3 regions of the Kitasatospora sp. NPDC058184 genome follow, and region 1 is predicted to be linked to each of the others. Evidence: riboswitches for the same ligand, from Rfam matches in the RefSeq annotation. Region 1 holds a riboswitch; each other region holds the start of a gene.
The links. A riboswitch is a leader RNA that binds a small molecule or an ion and turns the genes downstream of it on or off. The one in region 1 is predicted to bind cobalamin.
Positions count from the first base shown of each region.

Region 2: linked by a shared signal. The riboswitch ahead of ACFVXH_RS20415 (cobalamin biosynthesis protein) and the one ahead of ACFVXH_RS18085 (prenyltransferase/squalene oxidase repeat-containing protein) in region 1 are both predicted to bind cobalamin.
Region 3: linked by a shared signal. The riboswitch ahead of ACFVXH_RS09725 (ribonucleoside-diphosphate reductase subunit alpha) and the one ahead of ACFVXH_RS18085 (prenyltransferase/squalene oxidase repeat-containing protein) in region 1 are both predicted to bind cobalamin.

Region 1 covers NZ_JBHVVE010000008.1:249,678-255,807, reverse strand. Annotated here, with positions in the region: gene ACFVXH_RS18095 (hypothetical protein) at 1-1,379, shown strand, start outside; gene ACFVXH_RS18090 (flagellar hook-length control protein FliK) at 1,464-1,934, opposite strand; gene ACFVXH_RS18085 (prenyltransferase/squalene oxidase repeat-containing protein) at 1,964-3,055, opposite strand; cobalamin riboswitch at 3,153-3,293, opposite strand; gene cobF (precorrin-6A synthase (deacetylating)) at 3,412-4,170, shown strand; gene ACFVXH_RS18075 (hypothetical protein) at 4,180-5,184, opposite strand; gene ACFVXH_RS18070 (2,3-butanediol dehydrogenase) at 5,530-6,130, shown strand, end outside.
Region 2 covers NZ_JBHVVE010000010.1:62,677-68,806, reverse strand. Annotated here, with positions in the region: gene ACFVXH_RS20425 (putative cobaltochelatase) at 1-1,725, opposite strand, end outside; gene ACFVXH_RS20420 (cobyric acid synthase) at 1,826-3,340, opposite strand; gene ACFVXH_RS20415 (cobalamin biosynthesis protein) at 3,337-4,350, opposite strand; cobalamin riboswitch at 4,458-4,591, opposite strand; gene ACFVXH_RS20410 (alpha/beta hydrolase family protein) at 4,916-6,022, shown strand.
Region 3 covers NZ_JBHVVE010000004.1:245,328-251,457, reverse strand. Annotated here, with positions in the region: gene ACFVXH_RS09735 (glycoside hydrolase family 26 protein) at 1-1,032, shown strand, start outside; gene ACFVXH_RS09730 (glycosyltransferase family 39 protein) at 1,032-2,723, shown strand; cobalamin riboswitch at 2,796-2,930, shown strand; gene ACFVXH_RS09725 (ribonucleoside-diphosphate reductase subunit alpha) at 3,123-5,534, shown strand; gene ACFVXH_RS09720 (ribonucleotide-diphosphate reductase subunit beta) at 5,555-6,130, shown strand, end outside.

The sequences.
Region 1 (6,130 bases):
CGACCACCGTCGCGCTGACGGCCGGCGCCCTGCTGCTCTCCGCCGTCCCCGCCCACGCGACGGCCACCCCGGCCCAGATAGCCACCTCCAAGAGCACCGGCGTCACGTACCTGAAGTCCCTCCAGGCCGCCGACGGCAGCTACGTCACCGGCGGCGGACTCTCCAACGAGTGGGCGTTCAGCGCGCTCGCCGCCGCCGGAACGGCCGCCGCCGACGTGACCCCCGGCGGGGACACCGGCAAGAACGCCCGCCTCGTCTACCGCAACCAGCTCGCCGCCCCCGGCTGGCCCGGCACCTCACCCGTGGCCACGGACTACGAGCGCGCCGTCCTCAACGCCTACGCGGCCGGCATCGACCCCGCCCGCGTCGGCCCCGGCCGCAACCTCCTCGCCGACCTCACCGCCTACTGGCAGACCGCCGAACCCGGCTACTACGGCCCGTCCGCCAACTTCAACGGCACCGTCTTCGGCCTGCTCGCCCTCGCCGGCGCCAGGACCCAGGCCGGCGCCCAGCGCGCCCCGCAGCCGCTGCTCGACGCCTCCGTCACGGCCGTGCGCGCCAACCAGCACAACGACGGCGGCTGGAACTACAGCAAGGCCGCGGGCGACCCGACGGCACTCGCCCAGGGCAGCGACATCGACATGACGGGTGCCGCCATGGCCTCCCTCTGCACCGCCGGCGTGCCCAACACCGATTCCACGGTCGTCGCCGCCAAGAACTTCCTCAAGGGCAAGCTCGCCTCCTCCGGCGCCTTCAACGCCATGTTCGGGGTGAACACCGACTCCAACGGCTGGGCCGTGTCCGGCCTCAACGCCTGCGGCATCAACCCCCAGGGCACCGACTTCACCAGCGGCACCGGCAAGACCCCGGTCGACTTCCTGATCTCCCAGCAGTTCAAGCCCGGCGGCGGCTTCAAGTACCTTCCCACCGACACCAGCCCGTCCGCCTACGCCTCCGTCGACGGCCTGCGCGCCGTCGCCGGTGCCGGGTTCACCGCCACCCCGCCCGCCCCGACCACCGCGGGCGAGCCCGCCTGGGCCGCGACCACCGACTTCACCGCCGGCACCGCCGCCCGGCTCCCGCTGGTCGTCGACGACGGCACCGGCGCGCTCAGGGTCTGCGCCGTCACCCTCACCCCGACCGGCACCACCACGACCCTCGGCGACGTCCTCGACGCGGCCGCCACCGCGACCCCGAGCGGCTGCGTCACCTCCGTCACCCCGTCCACCGGAGGCGGCACCGTCACCGCGCTCAACGGCACGGCCAACGCCGGCTCCTCCACCTGGAAGCTCAGCCTGGACGGCGCCACCGCCACCCCGGCCGCCCGGGCCGCGACCGTCCACCTCGGCGACACCGTCTCGCTGCGCTACGGCGGCTGACCGCACGACGCGACGCAGGACGGGGGCACCGGCGCCCCGGCCCCTTCCGGAGAAGGGGGCGGGGCGCCGGTGGCCCTCCGCCTGTCAGGGCGCGGTGGTGCCCGGCTGCGCGCCGGCGCCGAAGGACCAGCCCTCGACGTCGCCGGGGGCCGGGTCGTAGCTGCCCGCGCCCAGGGTGCTGTACGACCAGGGGCCGCCGTGCTGGGCGTGCCAGTACGACCAGTAGGCGCTGCCGGTCGGGTTGGTGCAGGCCGTCGGCAGGGCGTTGATGGTGCAGACGAAGCCCGGGTAGCGCGGGTGGAAGGCGTACGAGAATCCGGCGCCGGTGAGCGCGGCCAGGCCGCTGGCCGGGTCGCCGGGCGCGCAGCCGGTCTGGATGCCGCCGCCGACGGCGGTGAAGTCGACCACGACGGTGACGCCGGTGGTGCCGCCGCAGGCGGCCGCCCGCGCCTGCGGGGCCTGGACGGCGCAGACGCCGAGCAGTCCGGCGGTGAGGGCCGCCGCGGCGGCGATCGACCCGAGCGTACGGCGGGCCGGGGTGGGGGTGTCGCCCATCGGTGAACTCCTCACGGTTTCAACGTGGTTCAGCGCGTGGCCGGGGCCGGCGGGCAGGCCTGGGTCGGGGCGTCGGGAGCGGCCCCGGAGGCGGAGAGCGTGGACAGCGGGGTGCCCGCGAGGCCGAGGACGGCCTGCGCCGTGGCCCGGGCCCCGTTGCCCGCGTTGAAGCCGGTCGCGTCGTAGGCGACGGCACCGCGGACCGCCGGGTCGGCGGAGCAGCCCTGCTGGAGCTTCACCAGCCGGCCCCACGCCTTGAGGCCAGGGCCGAGGCGTCCGCCGGAGAGCAGCGCCTGGGTGGCCAGGCCGGTGCTGTTGGCGTTGGAGGCGGTCGCCCCGGCGGCCGCGAAGCCGCCGTCGGCGTTCTGGTGGGCGGTGAGCCAGCCCAGGCCCGTGTTCGCCTTGGCGGCGCGGCCGGTGGCGGCGAGGGCCTGGACGGCGAGCGCGGTGGCGTCGGCGTCGCTGGTGCAGGCGGCCTGGCCGAAGGAGAGCGGGAAGCCGCCGTCCGCGCACTGGCTGTTCGCCAGGAAGTCCACGGCCGCCGCCGGGGCGCCACCGGGCGTGCGGTGCAGGGCGATCACGGCGAGGGACTGGCCGAAGGCGTTGCTGTAGTCGCCCCACTGGGAGCGGTCGGAGTACCGGCCCTCGGCGGTCTGCAGCGACCGCAGGCGGGCCGGCAGGTCGACGCCGCCGAAGGCCGTCGGGTCCCCGCCGCGGACCTCGACGGCGAGCAGCAGCTTGGCGGTCGCGCCCGCGTAGGCCTCGGTGGTGCCGTCGCCGAGGTAGCCGCCGATGATCTCGGGCTTCGCCAGCCAGGCGGTGGCCTTCGCGGCGGCCTCGTCGGAGCCGCGCGAGGCGGCGAAGGCCAGTACGGCGTCGATGGTGAGGCCCTGGTCGGGGTAGGCGGTCCCGTTGAAGACGGACTCGAAGTGGTCGCCGTCGACGAGCTGGCGGGCCAGCCAACCGCCCGCGGCGGCGTCGGGGCGGACCGTCGGGGACGAGGTCGCGGCGGCGGGCGCGTTCTCGGGCGCGGCGTGGGCGGCGGTGGCCGCCGGGAGTGCGGTGGCGAGCGCCACGGCGGGTATCGCGAGCAGACCGAGGGCGCGGCGGAGCGTGGGCATGGTGACCTTTCCGGGCCCGCGCGCAGGGGCCCGGAGGGCGGCGGCGACAGCCGGGGCGGCCCTCGGGGCTCCGGCCCGCGGACCACGACGGGAGGAGGGACGACACACCTCCGCCGACGGGTACTCGGGCTCGCCTCCGACCAGGAGCCGGCGGCCTACCGTTGCGGGCCAGCGCCGGATTCGAACCGGACTTCCCCCAGCGGCGGAGTCACAACATGACGGCCCATCATGGCGATACGGAAAAGATCCGGTCAAGGGTTCGAACGTGACATCACGGTGGCCGCCGCCCGACATCGCGACGCGCCCCTCCCGGCCGCCGACGCGACCAGGGCGTCCCGGACGGCAGAATGCCTCCCATGCGGCACATCTTCGTCATCGGCATCGGCGCGGGCGACCCCGACCACCTCACCCTGCAGGCGGTCAAGGCGCTCGCCCACACGGACGTCTTCTTCATCCTCGACAAGAACGAGGACCGGCAGGACCTGATCCGGCTGCGCCGCCGGATGCTGGCCGAGCACGGCCGGCCAGGCCACCGGGTGGTCGAGGCGCCGGACGCGGAGCGGGACCGCACCACCCCCGCGTACGCGGCCGCCGTGGACGACTGGCGCGTCCGCCGGGCCGACCTGGTCGAGCAGTTGCTCTCCGAGCACCTCGGCGAGGGCGAGACGGGCGCGTTCCTGGTCTGGGGGGATACGAGCCTCTACGACAGCGTCATCGCCGTGGTGGACGACGTCCTGGCCCGCGGCGCCGTCGGCTTCGACTACGAGGTGGTCCCGGGCATCAGCAGCGTCTCCGCGCTCGCGGCCCGCCACCGCACCACGCTGACCCGGGTCGGCCGCCCGGTGCAGATCACCACCGGCCGCCGGCTGGCCGAGGGCTTCCCCGAGGGCGTGGACGACGTCGTGGTGATGCTCGACGGCCGCGCCGCCTTCACCGGGATCGACCCGGAGGGGCTGGAGATCCGCTACGGCGCATACCTCGGCACCCCCGACGAGATCCTCGTCGCCGGTCCGCTCGCCGAAGCCGCCCCGCGGATCAGCGAGTTGCGCGAGTCGGCCCGCGCGCGCAAGGGCTGGATCATGGACACCTACCTGCTGCGGCGCTCCGGGAGCTGACCGGCTCCTTCAGCCCGGTCCCGGGGCCGGTTTCGGGTCCGGATCCGGGTCGGTGAGGCGTTGGAGGAGGGCGGCCGCGATGTAGCGCATCCGACCGGTCGTCGTGCGCGGGTCGTAGCCGAGGTCGCGGGTCAGCGCCTCGTGCCGGGCCTGCAGGGTGGAGTGGTGCATGCCGAGTTCCGCCGCGGCGGCGCGGACGCTGTCCGATTCCACGAGCACGCGCAGGACCGTGGCCGAGCGGGCGTCGAGCCGCAGCAATGCCCGGACGTCGTCGTGCGGGGCGTGGGGGTCGTGGGCCTCGGCGAGCATGAGCATGGCACCGAGGTCCGTCGCGTCGACGGCGGGTGTGGCCTCGGTGGTCAGCCGGAGCGCGACGACGGCGCCGTCCCACGACGCGGGCGCCCGGTCGGCCCGCACCCACGGGCCCAGGCCGGCCCGGCCCGGGAGCGGCACGCTTCCTGTCGTGTCGAGGGTCGCGCGCAGGATCCCGTAGCGGGTCGGCAGGACCGCCGACGGCGGGCCGGGCACCCGCTCGTCGACGCCGGTCGCGATCAGCCGGATCCGCGTGCCCGCGGCCAGGCGCAGCCTGGCCAGGGCGGTCATGCGCTCGTTGACCGTCCGGGCCGCGTCGAGGCCGGTCTCCAGGGCGCCGCCCGCGTCGCGGCGCAGGTCGAGGAGGTCGACCGCGAAGGCGAGGCGCTCGACGATCACCGCGTCGCTCAGGTGCTCGCCGCCCTCCCGTTCCAGCCACACGCTGCCGCTCGAACAGGGGCGGACCAGGGTCCGTGCCTCCCGGCCGGCGGTGCCGTCCAGGAGCCGGCCCTCCGGATCGCGCCGACTGGTCCGACCGTGCCGTTCGGCACCGGCCACGGTGCCGGACAGGGCGGCGGCCCCGCGCAGGAGGCCGTCCAGGCCGACGTCCCCGGTGATCAGCGTGTCGAAGTAGGAGACCACCTTGAGGGCCTCGGCCGCCCGTGGGTCCAGGGCACCGATCCGGCCGATGAGCTCATGCATCTCTACTCCCTCACGTACCTGGTGACCCTACCTGCGCCGTCGGCTCCGGCCGGGCCGCCGCGTGCCGGGCCCGGTCGGACGCCGTGGCCCCGGGCGCGCGGATGGCGGGCGAGACTCTCGGATTCCGCCGCGTCCGGCGGTGGCCCGCGGCATGCCGGGCACCCGACGATGGGACGGACGGCGCGACCGCGTGGCGGGGAACGGCGGGATCCGACGACCGGTGTTCCCGCCCGCCGCCGTCCGGCCCCGCGCCCGGTGCGGCCGGCTCCCGATCCGGTTCGCGACGGCGCGGGCACGACGACCGGCGGTCCCGGTCGGCATGGAAAGTCCCAGGAAAGGCGAAGCATGAGAGCAGCACGGTTCCACGGCAAGGAAGACCTCCGCATCGAGGAGGTGCCGGAGCCCGGTCCCGGTCCCGGGCAGGTGAAGCTGCGCAACGCGTTCGCCGGCATCTGCGGCTCCGACCTCCACTTCTACTTCTATCCCGAGTCGCTGCCGTTCGACGTGCACCGCCCGCACCCCCTGACCGGTGCCGCCCTGCCGCAGATCCTCGGCCACGAGTTCTCCGGCACCGTCGTCGAGGTCGGCGAGGGCGTGACGGACGTGAAGGTCGGCGACCGCGGCGCCGTCTACCCGCTGGCGGTCTCCTGCGGCGAGTGCGCGGCGTGCCACAGGGGGTTGCCCTTCTCCTGCCGGCTGATGGGGTCGCTCGGGTCGAACGTGGAGGGTGGTGGCCTGGCGGAGTTCTCCACCTTCGACGCGTCGCAGCTGCACGTGCTGCCGGACGGCGTGGACCTACGGCTGGGCGCGCTGGCCGAGCCGATGGCGGTGGGCTGGCACGCCGTCGCGCGCAGCGGCGTCGAGCCGGGCGGTACGGCGCTCGTCGCGGGGGCCGGACCGATCGGCATCGGCGCCTGGTTCGCGCTCAAGGCCCGCGGCGTGGAAC
Region 2 (6,130 bases), on a different contig from region 1:
CGCGCCGACCTCCACCGAGGAGGTGGGCGGCAGTGCCAGCTCGGCGCCCGAGCCCCGGAAGGTGATCATGCCGATCTTGTCGCGGCGCTGGTAGGCGTCCATCAGCAGCGACAGCACCGCACCCTTGACGGCGGTCATCCGCTGCCGGGCGGCCATCGAGCCGGAGGCGTCCACCACGAACAGCACCAGGTTGGACTCCCGTCCCTGGCGCACCTGTTCGCGGAAGTCGTCCTTGTGCACCACCAGTGCCCGCCCGCTGCGCCCGCGCGCGGCCTGGTGCGGCGCGGCGGCCTGGAGGGTCGCGGTCAGGTGCAGCCGGGCGAGCGCGCCCTGCGGGCGGCGGGCGCGGATGGTGTGCCCGCCGGTGGTCTCGGCGGGGGAGCGGCGGCCCTGGGCGCCGTGCCCGGTGCCCTTCACGGTGAACAGTCGCGTCCGGTACGGGTCGCCGGCCGCGACCGGCGCCGACTCCCGCGCGGGGGCCGGGTGTTGGGCCGGTACGGGCGGCTGTGCGGGTGCCTCGGGGCCATCGGAGGTGGGGTCCTCGGGGGAGGGCGCCTCGGGCGCCTCGGGGCCGCCGTCGGACGGATCGGGCGCGCCGCCGCCGTCGGGGCCGCCCCCGTCCGGGCCGCCCTCCGGCCCGTCGCCGTCGTCGCTGCCGCCACCGTCGCCGTCCGGGTCGGGCCCGTCGTCCTCGGGCTCCGGCTCCTCCTGCTGGGCGTGCTCCTCCAGCGTCCGGTCCAGCTGCTCCTCGTCCAGCCCGGGCGCGTCGAAGGGGTTGCGGCGGCGGCGGTGCGGCAGTGCCAGCTGGGCGGCCTTGCGGACGTCCTCCTCCAGCACCTCGGTGCGCCCGTCCCAGGCGGCCAGCGCGACGGCGGTGCGGGCCATCACGATGTCCGCGCGCAGCCCGTCCACCTCGAACGCGGCGCACACAGCGGTGATCTGACGCAGCGCCACATCGGTCAGCTCGACCTTGGGCAGCAACTCCCGTGCGGCGGTGATGCGTTCGGCGAGCGCCCGCTCCTCCTCGGCGAACCGCGCGGCGAAGCCGGCCGGGTCCGCGTCGTACCCGAGCCGGCGGCGGACCACCTCGGCGCGCTCGGCCGGGTCCCGGGTGGCGGCGATCTCGACGGTCAGGCCGAACCGGTCGAGCAGCTGCGGCCGCAGCTCGCCCTCCTCCGGGTTCATGGTGCCGACCAGCAGGAACCGGGCCGCGTGCCGCACCGACACGCCCTCGCGCTCGACGTACGAGCGGCCCATCGCGGCGGCGTCCAGCAGCAGGTCCACCACGTGGTCCTGGAGCAGGTTCACCTCGTCGATGTAGAGCACGCCGCGGTGCGCCCGGGCGAGCAGTCCGGGCTCGTAGGCCTTGACGCCCTCGGCCAGCGCCCGCTCCAGGTCGAGCGAGCCGACGATCCGGTCCTCGGCCACGCCGACCGGCAACTCGACCAGCTGGGAGGGCCGTTCGGAGGAGGGCGGGGAGTCGTGCGGCCCGTCCGGGCACTGCGGGTCGGGCGCGGCCGGGTCGCAGGCGAAGCGGCAGTCGTCCACGGTGGCGATGGACGGCAGCAGGCCGGCCAGCGCGCGCACCATGGTCGACTTCGCGGTGCCCTTCTCGCCGCGCACCAGCACGCCGCCCACGGCCGGGGAGACCGCGTTCAGCAGCAGTCCGAGCCGCAGGTCGGCCATGCCGACGATCGCGGTGAACGGATAGCGGACGTCACTCATGCCGTACCCCAGTCCTGTCGTGCCTGACTCTGTGATCGTGCCCGGCCCTGCTGCCCCGCCCGGTTCGGCGGTCCTGCCCAGCCCTGCGTCCGTGTCCGGCTCATGCGTCACTCCCAGGGGCCCCGGGCGGGAGGAACGGCAGCGATCCGGCCGCCGGCACCCCGCCCTCGATCAGCTTCCACAGCGCGTCGGTGTCCGCGTGCTCCTCGATCAGGTCGCCCAGCCGGTCCAGCCGGGCCTCGCGCGCCGCGGCGAAGGAGGTGTCCGGCGCCGGGACGAACGCCCGGCCGGACAACTCGGCGACCTCGCGCAGGAGTTCGCGGCGGAACCCGTCGCTCTCCAGCGCGCCGTGCCAGGTCGTGCCCCAGACCGGGCCGACCCGGCAGCCGTCCAGGAAGGGACTGCCCCCCTCCACGGTCACCACCCCGTGGTGGATCTCGTAGCCCTCGACCCGCTGCCCGAACGCCTCGCCGACCGGCCGCGCCAGCACCTTCTCGACGCCGAACCGCACCCGCGTCGGCAGCAGCCCGAGACCGTCGACGGCGCCCGCCTTCGACTCGACCTCGTCCACGATCGAGTGCGCCAGCATCTGGTAGCCGCCGCAGACCCCGAGGACCGGCAGTCCGGCCGCCGCCCGCGCCTTCAGGGCCGGCTCCAGGCCGCGCTCGCGCAGCCAGGCGAGGTCCGCGACGGTGGCCCGGGTACCGGGCAGCACCACCAGGTCGGCGTCGGCCAGCTCCTCCGGCCTGGTCGCCCAGCGGACCAGCACGCCCGGCTCCTGCGCGAGCGCGTCCATGTCGGTGAAGTTGGACAGCCGGGGAAAGCGCACCACGGCCACCCGCAGCACGTCCGCGCCGAGCGGCCCGGGCCCGTCCGCCCGGTCCGCCACGGTGGACAGGTCCAGCGAGTCCTCGGCGTCCAGCCAGAGCCCGGGCAGCATCGGCAGCGTGCCCAGCACCGGACGGCCGGTCAGCTCGTGCAGCATCTCCAGCCCGGGCGCCAGCAGCCGCGCGTCGCCGCGGAACTTGTTGACGAACCAGCCCGCCACGTGCCGCTGGTCCTCCGCCGACAGCAGCGCCAGCGTCCCGTACATCGCCGCGAAGACCCCGCCGCGGTCGATGTCCCCGACCACCACCACCGGCAGGGCGGCGGCCGTGGCCAGGCCCATGTTGGCGATGTCGCGGTCGCGCAGGTTGATCTCGGCGGGCGATCCCGCGCCCTCGCAGACCACCACGTCGTAGCGGCCGCGCAGGTCGGCCAGGCACTCCAGGGCGCGCTCCAGCAGGACGGGCTTGCGCTCGCGGTAGTCCAGCGCGCCGACCTCGGCCACCGGTCGGCCGAGCAGCACCACCTGGCTGCGGCCGTCCGCGCCCGGCTTGAGCAGCACCGGGTTCATCGCCGCCTCCGGCTCCACCCGGGCGGCCTGCGCCTGCATCGCCTGGGCGCGGCCGATCTCGGCGCCGTCGGCGGTGACGAAGGAGTTGAGCGACATGTTCTGCGCCTTGAACGGCGCGACCCGTACGCCCTGGCGGGCGAGCCACCGGCAGATCCCGGCCGTCACCACGCTCTTGCCCGCGTCCGAGGTCGTCCCCGCGACCAGCAGTGCGTTGCTCATGCCCGTCCCCTCTTCTTCAGCAGTGCCCGCAGCAGGACGTGCCCCGCGACCGTCGTACCCAGCGCCAGTGCGCCCACCCGCCGGGAGAGCGCGCAGGCCCGCTCGATGTCGTCCACCGTCACCGGCCGCAGCTCCGCGCCCAGGACAGGCCGGTGCTCCACCCGCTCGCCGTACCGCAGCGTGCCGCCCAGTCGGACGCCCACCGCGCCGGCGAACGCCGATTCGGCCTGGCCCGCGTTCGGGCTCGGGTGCGCGGAGCCGTCGCGCCGCCAGACCCGCCAGGCGGTCCGGGGCTCGGGGGCGGCGGCCACGGTCAGCAGCGCCGTCAGCCGGGCGCCCGGCCAGCCCGCCACGTCGTCCAGCCGGGCCGAGGCCCAGCCGAACCGGGCGTAGCGGGGCGAGCGGTGGCCGACCATGGCGTCCAGGGTGTTCACGGCGCGGAAGGCCAGCAGGCCGGGGGTGCCGGCCAGGGCGCCCCAGGTCAGCGCGTTCACCACGGCGTCGGCGGTGTTCTCGGCCACCGACTCGACCACCGCCCGGGCGATCTGCTGCCCGTCCAGCGCGCTCGGGTCCCGCCCGCACAGGTGCGGCAGCCGCTCCCGGGCGGCGGCGAGGTCGCCGGCGGCCAGCGAGCGGCCGATGGTGCGGGCCTCCCGGGTCAGCGAGGTGCCGCCGAGCACCGTCCAGGTCGCGGCCGCCGCCAGCGCCGCCCGGCCCAGCGGGCGCCGGCCCACCGTACGGTCCAGGGCGAGCGCGCCCGCCGCGACCGCGCCCACGCACAGCGCGGTGTACCCGGCCCCGGCGGCGCGGTCGTCGCGCCACAGCCGCCGCTCCAGCCGGGTCGCGGCGCTGCCGAAGACGGCCACCGGGTGGCCCCGGCGGGGGTCGGCGAAGCGGGCGTCGGCGGCGTAGCCCGCGGCGGCACCGAGTGCGAACACGGCGGCGCGGGCCAGCGGGCGCGAGGCTCGGGTCAGCGGGCGCGGAGCGGGGGAAGGCGCGCGCGGGGTCATCGGCCGCACGGCGGAGGGCAGCTCGGAGTCCGGCCGGGCGGGGCAGCCTGCATCGCGTGCGTGTCCTCACTCAGGGTCCGCGCCCTGGATCGACGTGACGGCGGCGAGAGTCTCCTGGCTTCCGGGTCGAACGCACCCCCGGAGCCTTCCAGCGGCCGTCGACGGCCCGCCGTGGCGATGTTCCGAGCGTGCTCCCCGGTGACAGTGGCGGGACCGCGCCGGACTTCCACCGGCTTCCTCTCCATGCCTCCGTTTGGCCCCAGGATCCCATCACGGGCCCGAACCGGGAGTCAACCGAGGTCACGGAGGGGTTGGTCACACGGGGACGCCGCTGACGCCCTGTCGGATCGCCCGGCGCGGCCCCGCCCCGACCCCCGCCACGGGCACCCCCTGAGTACCGCCCTGAGTACCGCCCTGAGCACCCCGGGAGCGCCCGCCGGGTGACCCGGACGGCCCAGCCCGGTGGCCGCTCGGGCGGAGCGCCGGTGAACTGGGGCTCGAACACCGTCCGGTCCGTGAAGAACGTCCGTGAACGACGTCCGTGAACAACAGAGCGGGGAGCGAGATGCGTTGGGGAACCGCCGCCGTCGTGGCGGCCGCCGCGGTGGGGGCCGCCGTGCTGGTGGTCGGCCGCCGGGCCTCCGAGCGGATGGTCCGTCCGGTGACCGCCGTCCAGGAGTCCGGGCCGGTCCAGGTCCGCGCCCTCGCCGCCGGCCGGGTCACCTTCACCCGCGGCCCCGCGAGCCTGCGCCCCGGCCGCTGGGCGGTGGAGTGGGCGGACGGCGGGCACGCGGTCGTCGAGGAGGTGCTGCACGCCGACGAACAGGGCGTCACCCGTCGGCTGGTCCGCGCCGACCGGGGCACCCTCGTCCCCGGCACCGAGGTCCGCTTCACCCCGCAGGTCCACCTCGGCGACCCCACCGAGGCGCTCGGCCTCGCCTTCTCCGACACCACCGCCGACGGCGAGCTCGGCGCCCTCCCCGCCTGGCGGCTCGACGGCAAGCGCGGCACCTGGGTGATCCTGGTGCACGGCCCCGGCGACGACCGCCGGCAGACCCTCCCGGTGCTCCCCGTCCTCGACCGGCTCGGCCTGCCCGCCCTCGCCGTCACCTACCGCGGCGACCGGGGCGCCCCCGCCTCCCCGGACGGGCTCAGCCACTTCGGCGAGACCGAGTGGCGCGACATCGAGGCGGCGGTACGGCTGGCGCTCGACAGCGGCGCGGGCAAGGTGATCCTGTACGGCTGGTCCGTCGGCGCGACCATCGTGCTGCAGACCGTGGCCCGCTCCGCCTGGTCGCACGCCGTCCGCGGTCTGATCCTCGACTCGCCCGTGCTCGACCTGCCCGCCTCCGCCCGCCGGGACGCCGCTCGGGCCGGCTTCCAGGGCGTCGCCGCCGAGCTCGGCGCCCTCGCCGCCGAGGGCCGCACCGGGGTCGACCTCGCCGACTTCGGCCGCATCGCCGACGGCACCGACCTGCGGGTGCCGACCCTCCTCCTGCACAGCCCCGAGGACCGGATCGCGCCCTTCGGCGCCGCCGAGAAGCTGGCCGCCGCCCGCCGCGACGTGGTGAGCCTCCAGCCCTTCCCCGGCGCCGACCACGCCACCCTCTGGAACACCGCCCCCGACCGCTACACCGAACTCCTCCGCCGCTGGCTCACCCCGCTCCTCTAGGGGCTCAACCACCCCCCCTGTGCGCGAGGGCGTTTTCGGCTGGTCCCCGCCGCTTTTCCCGGTGCGATTCCCCCCGTCCGGGAATGAACGTTCCTCCCATTCCTCCGG
Region 3 (6,130 bases), on a different contig from region 1:
CCCGGCTTCGCGATGCAGAAGGACCTCGCCCAGGCCGCCCCGGCCGCCACCCCGGCCCCCGGCGCCCCCGGGACTCCCGGCGCTCCCGGCGCTCCCGGCACTCCGGGCGCGACCCCCGCCGCGGGGGGCACCGCACCGGCCGCGCCCGCCACGCCCAAGGCCCTGCCGGCCGGCGTCCCGTACGACGTCACGCCGCTGCTCAGGCCGAGCCACAAGTACCTCGGCGCCGCCCTGCCCGACGTCCCCGCCACGATGGACGCGCTGCCCGGCTACCGCGACGCGATCGGCAAGCAGCCCAACGTCCTGGAGTTCTACGCCCACTGGAAGGGCGGCTTCGACACCGCGGGCGCCCGCCGGATCCACGACGCCGGGGCGCTGCCCTTCATGGCCTGGGAGCCGCACGACCGCTCGCTCGCCTCGATCGCGGCCGGCGACACCGACGACTACGTGCGCGGCGTCGCCAAGGCCGTCGCCAAGTTCAACCTGCCGATCGCCGTCAGCATCGCCCACGAGATGAACGGCGACTGGTACCCGTGGGGCCGTCAGGCCGCCACCCCCGAGGACTTCGTGGCCGCCTGGTGCCACGTCCACGACCTCTTCGACCAGGCCGGCGCCACCAACGTGATCTGGGTCTGGAGCCCCAACATCACCGACCCCGCGCCCAACACCCGCCTGGAGCCGTACTACCCCGGCGACACCTACGTCGACTGGGCCGGCATGACCGGCTACTTCACCAAGACCGGGCCCAAGACCTTCGACGCGCTCTACGGCCCGACCATGGCCGAGATCCGCGGCTTCTCCCAGAAGCCCTTCTTCATCAGCGAGACCGCCTCCGAACAGGGCAAGCGCCAGCACGCGGACATCGACCAGCTGTTCTCCGGGCTGGAGGCGCACGACGACATCGTCGGCTTCGTCTGGTTCAACATCGTCAAGCGGGCGGACTGGCGGGTCGAGGCCGTGCCGGACACCCTCGCCGCGTTCAAGCAGCGCGTGTCCGACCCCCGTTACGGCTTCGACATCCGGAACCCCTGATGAGCACTGAGTCCGAGTTCTCCCCCGTCCCGCACGGCCGCTCCGCCCACGACCCGGCCGCCGAGCCGGACCCGGACGGGCCCGGCGCCGTGGCGGTGGACAGCCCCGACGGTCCGCGCCCCGCCGTAACGGTCGACAACCCCGACGGCGTCGAGCTGGCCCCGTACACCATCCCGCAGGTCCCCGCGATCGGCTGGGACCCGGGCACCAGCCCCCGGCGCCGGTGGATCGCCCGCGGCCTGCTGGGCGCCGTCCTCACCGTCCAGGCCGCCCTCTCGCTGCGCCTGCTGGCCGCCGCGCACCCCGACGAGGCCGCCGCCATGGTCGCCGGCCGCCAGCAGCTGGCCCACCTGCTGCACGGCACCCCGGTCACCACCGACCTGGTCGACCGGGTGCACGGCTCGCCCTGGCTCTACCCGCCGCTGGCCGGCGCCGCCGCCGACGCCAACGGCATCTGGGGCACCCGGCTGCTCAGCCTCGGCTTCGCACTGCTCACCACGGTCCTGCTGTACTCGCTGACCCGGCGGCTGTTCAACGAGCGGGTCGCCATCTGCGCCATCGCCGGGTACGCCGTCCTCCAGTCCACCGTCGTGGTCGGCTTCTACGCCGCGCCCGAGTCCCTCGCCGTCCTGCTGGTCGCCCTCTCGGCCTGGACCACGGTGTTCACCGCAGGCCGCCATCCGGCCCTGGCCCTGCTCGCCGCCCCGCCCACGGCGCTGGCCTGCGCCACGGCCTACTCCGCGGCCTTCGCCGTCCCCGCCCTGGTGGCCCTCGCCTTCGCCTGCGCCCGGCCGTACCACCGGGTGGGCCCGGCCGCCCTGCGCTCACTGCTGACGGCCCTCGGCACCCTCGTCCTACTGCTCCCGTACGGCACCCTCGGCAAGGTCGCCGGGTGGTCGCCCTCGCGCGGCAACGCCCCCGGCTCGGCCGGCTCGGTCCTGCTCGGCACGCTCCAGTGGGCCGGCCTGTTCACCGTCCTCGCGGTGGCCGGCACCATCGCCTACGCGCGCCGCGAACAGATGCCCGAGCACGACGCGCCGGAGAAGGAGCCCCTCCCCACCACCCGGGGCCGGCGCGCCCTGCTCGGGGCCGTCCTGACCGCCACCGCCCTGCTGGTCCCCGCCGCCCACCTGTGGACCGGCACCTCCGGCGCGCTGTTCCGCCACCTCGGCTACGGCATGCTGCTGGCCGCCCCGCTCGCCGGGGTCGGCCTGACCCGGCTGGTCGGCGCCCACTTCCGCCACCCCCAGCTCGGCATCCTGGTCTGGGTCGCCCTGCTCGCCCTCGGCCTGGAGCAGTCCGCGCTGCGCTACCAGAACGGCCCCGACTCCGGCCGCCTGCTGGCCGTCCTGCGGGTCCACACGGAGCCCCAGGGCCGCTACCTCACCGAGGTCGACGGACTCGCCGAGTACTACCTCGGCGGCGTCTCCAAGCCCGAGCAGTGGGTCTCCGCGCGCGCCGGCACCGACTACCGCGACGGGGCCGGGGTCGAGCACCACGGCGACGACGGCAGCGTCGCCGCGATCCGGGACGGCTGGTTCACCATGGTCGTCCTCGACAGCACCGCGCCGAGGGCCACCGACCGGGCCCTGGGCGAGGCCCTGGGCGCCGCCGGACACTACCGGCTGGTCGCCCAATTCACCTCGCCGACCGGCGATTCGAGCACGTACAAGGTCTATCTGAAGCACTGACCGGCCGCCCGGCCCACGCACATCCGCGACACGACAGGCACAACATATGGTGCCGCCGCAGTCCGGCGGCACAACATGTATGCTCGCTTCTGCTGTCGATGCAGGGGAACCCGGTGCGAATCCGGGACTGCCCCGCAGCGGTGAGCGGGCGGCTCCAGCAGCCGCACCCCGCGAGTCCGAGTACCTGCCGACGGCGTGCGCCACGGCCCTCCCGCAGAGGCCGCGCCGGCACCAGCAGTACCCCTCCGGGCCTCGCGGGCGGGCCGGGGAGTCACCTCGCGCGACGCTTTTTTGCGTTCGCGCCGTGCTCCCCTGCCCAGATCGGCCCGGTGGCCCCCCGAGCACCGCCGCCGATCGCCGCCAGGAGAGAGCGCCTTGACCACCGCTGCCTCAGCCACCCTGCCCGCCCAGGGCTCCGGTACCGCCTTCACCGACCCGACGGTCTCCGACCCCGGGGGCGCGCTGCTGCGGCTGCTCACCGACCGCAGCACCGACCTCACCGAGGTCGACCCCGGCCATGTCGCCGCCGCCGCGCTGCGCGGCCGCCACGCCGGCTCGGACTTCGCCGAGCTGCGCGGGCTGGCCGTGGACGCCGCCGCGTCGATGATCGCCGAGGACCCCCAGTACTCGAAGCTGGCCGCCCGCCTGCTCGCGCTGGAGATCGTCGACGAGGCGAACAGCCAGGGCTCGGTGTCCTTCTCCGCCTCGATCGCCGTCGGCCACACCGAGGGCCTGATCGGCGACACCACCGCGGACTTCGTCGCCAAGCACGCCGCCGCCCTGGACGCGCTGATCGACACCGCCGGCGACGACCGCTTCGAGTACTTCGGCCTGCGCACCGTGCAGTCCCGCTACCTGCTGCGCCACCCGATCACCCGCAAGGTGATCGAGACCCCGCAGCACTTCCTGCTCCGCGTCGCCTGCGGCCTGGCGGTCGGCGACTCCGAGCAGTCGGTGCGCGAGGTGGCCGAGCTGTACGGCCTGATGAGCCGCCTGGAGTACCTGACCTCCTCGCCGACGCTCTTCAACTCCGGCACCCGGCACCCGCAGATGTCGAGCTGCTACCTGCTCGACTCGCCGCTGGACAACCTGGACTCGATCTACAACCGCTACGCGCAGATCGCCCGCCTGTCCAAGCACGCCGGCGGCATCGGCCTGTCCTACTCGCGCATCCGCTCGCGCGGCAGCCTGATCCGCGGCACCAACGGCAAGTCCAACGGCATCGTGCCGTTCCTGCGCACCCTCGACTCCTCGGTCGCCGCCGTCAACCAGGGCGGCCGCCGCAAGGGCGCGGCCTGCGTCTACCTGGAGACCTGGCACGCCGACATCGAGGAGTTCCTGGAGCTCCGCGACAACACCGGCGAAGAGGCCCGCCGCACCCACAACCTCAACCTGGCGCACTGGATCCCGGACGAGTTCATGCGCCGGGTCAACGCCAACCAGGACTGGTCGCTGTTCTCCCCGGCCGACGTGCCGGAGCTGGTCGACCTGTGGGGCGCCGACTTCGACGAGGCCTACCGCAAGGCCGAGCTGGCCGGCAAGGCCGTCCGCACCATCCCGGCGCAGACCCTGTACGCCCGCATGATGCGCACCCTGGCGCAGACCGGCAACGGCTGGATGACCTTCAAGGACGCCTCCAACCGCGCCGCCAACCAGACCGCCCTGCCGGGCCGCACCGTGCACTCCTCCAACCTGTGCACGGAGATCCTGGAGGTCACGGACGACTCCGAGACCGCCGTCTGCAACCTCGGCTCGGTCAACCTCGGCGCCCACGTGGCCCCCGGTGCCACGGTCGACGACCTGCTCGGCGCCATGGACTGGGAGCGCCTCGACGCCACCGTCCGCACGGCCGTGACGTTCCTCGACCGCGTGGTGGACATCAACTTCTACCCGACCACCGAGGCCGGCACCTCCAACTCCCGCTGGCGGCCGGTCGGCCTCGGCGTGATGGGCCTCCAGGACGTCTTCTTCAAGCTGCGGATCGACTTCGACTCCGCCGAGGCCGCCCGCCTGTCCACGCTGATCGCCGAGCGCATCATGCTCACCGCGTACGAGCGCTCCGCCGACCTGGCCGAGCAGCTCGGCCGCCACGAGGCGTACGGCGAGACCCGCGCCGCCCGCGGCGAGCTGCACATCGACCACTTCCCGACGGCCGCCCCGCAGTGGGCCGACCGCTGGACGGCGCTGCGCGCCCGGATCGCCGAGACCGGCCTGCGAAACTCGCTGCTGCTGGCCATCGCGCCGACCGCGACCATCGCGTCCATCGCCGGCGTGTACGAGTGCATCGAGCCGCAGGTGTCCAACCTGTTCAAGCGCGAGACGCTGTCCGGCGAGTTCCTCCAGGTCAACCCGTACCTGGTGCGCGAGCTCAAGGAGCTCGGCGTCTGGGACCAGCAGACCCGCGACGCCCTGCGCGACGCCAACGGCTCCGTCCAGGACCTGAACTGGCTGCCCGCCGGGGTCCGTTCGCTGTACCGGACGGCCTGGGAGCTGCCGCAGCGCGCGCTGATCGACCTGGCCGCGGCCCGCATGCCGTACCTGGACCAGAGCCAGTCCCTGAACCTGTTCATGGCGGCGCCGACCATCGGCAAGCTCAGCTCGATGTACGCCTACGCGTGGAAGGTCGGTCTGAAGACCACCTACTACCTGCGTTCGCGCCCGGCCACCCGCATCGCCCAGGCCGCGTCCGGCACCGCCCGTGCCGCCGCGCCGGCGCCGGTGCCCGTGAACACCCCCTCCCTCACCCCGGAGCAGGAAGCCGCCATCGCCTGCTCCCTGGAGAACCCCGAGTCCTGCGAGGCCTGCCAGTGACCACCCCCGAAGACCGCAAGATGCTGCTCGACCCCGGCTTCGAGCTGACCCTGCGCCCGATGCGCTACCCGTCGTTCTACGACCGGTACCGGGACGCGATCAAGAACACCTGGACCGTCGAGGAGGTGGACCTGCACTCCGACGTCGCCGACCTGGCGAAGCTCAGCGAGGGCGAGCGCCACCTCATCGGCCGGCTGGTCGCGTTCTTCGCGACGGGCGACTCGATCGTCTCCAACAACGTGGTGCTGAGCCTCTACAAGCACATCAACTCGCCCGAGGCGCGCCTGTACCTCTCGCGGCAGCTGTTCGAAGAGGCCGTGCACGTCCAGTTCTACCTGACGCTGCTGGACACCTACCTGCCCGACCCGGAGGACCGCAACGCGGCCTTCGCCGCGGTGGAGAACATCCCCTCCATCCGCCAGAAGGCGCAGTTCTGCTTCAAGTACATGAACGCGGTCGACCACATCGACTCGCTGCAGACCAAGGAGGACCGCCGCGCGTTCCTCCTGAACCTGATCTGCTTCGCGGCTTGCGTGGAGGGCCTGTTCTTCTACGGCGCCTTCGCCTACGTGTACTGGTTCCGTTCGCGCGGCCTG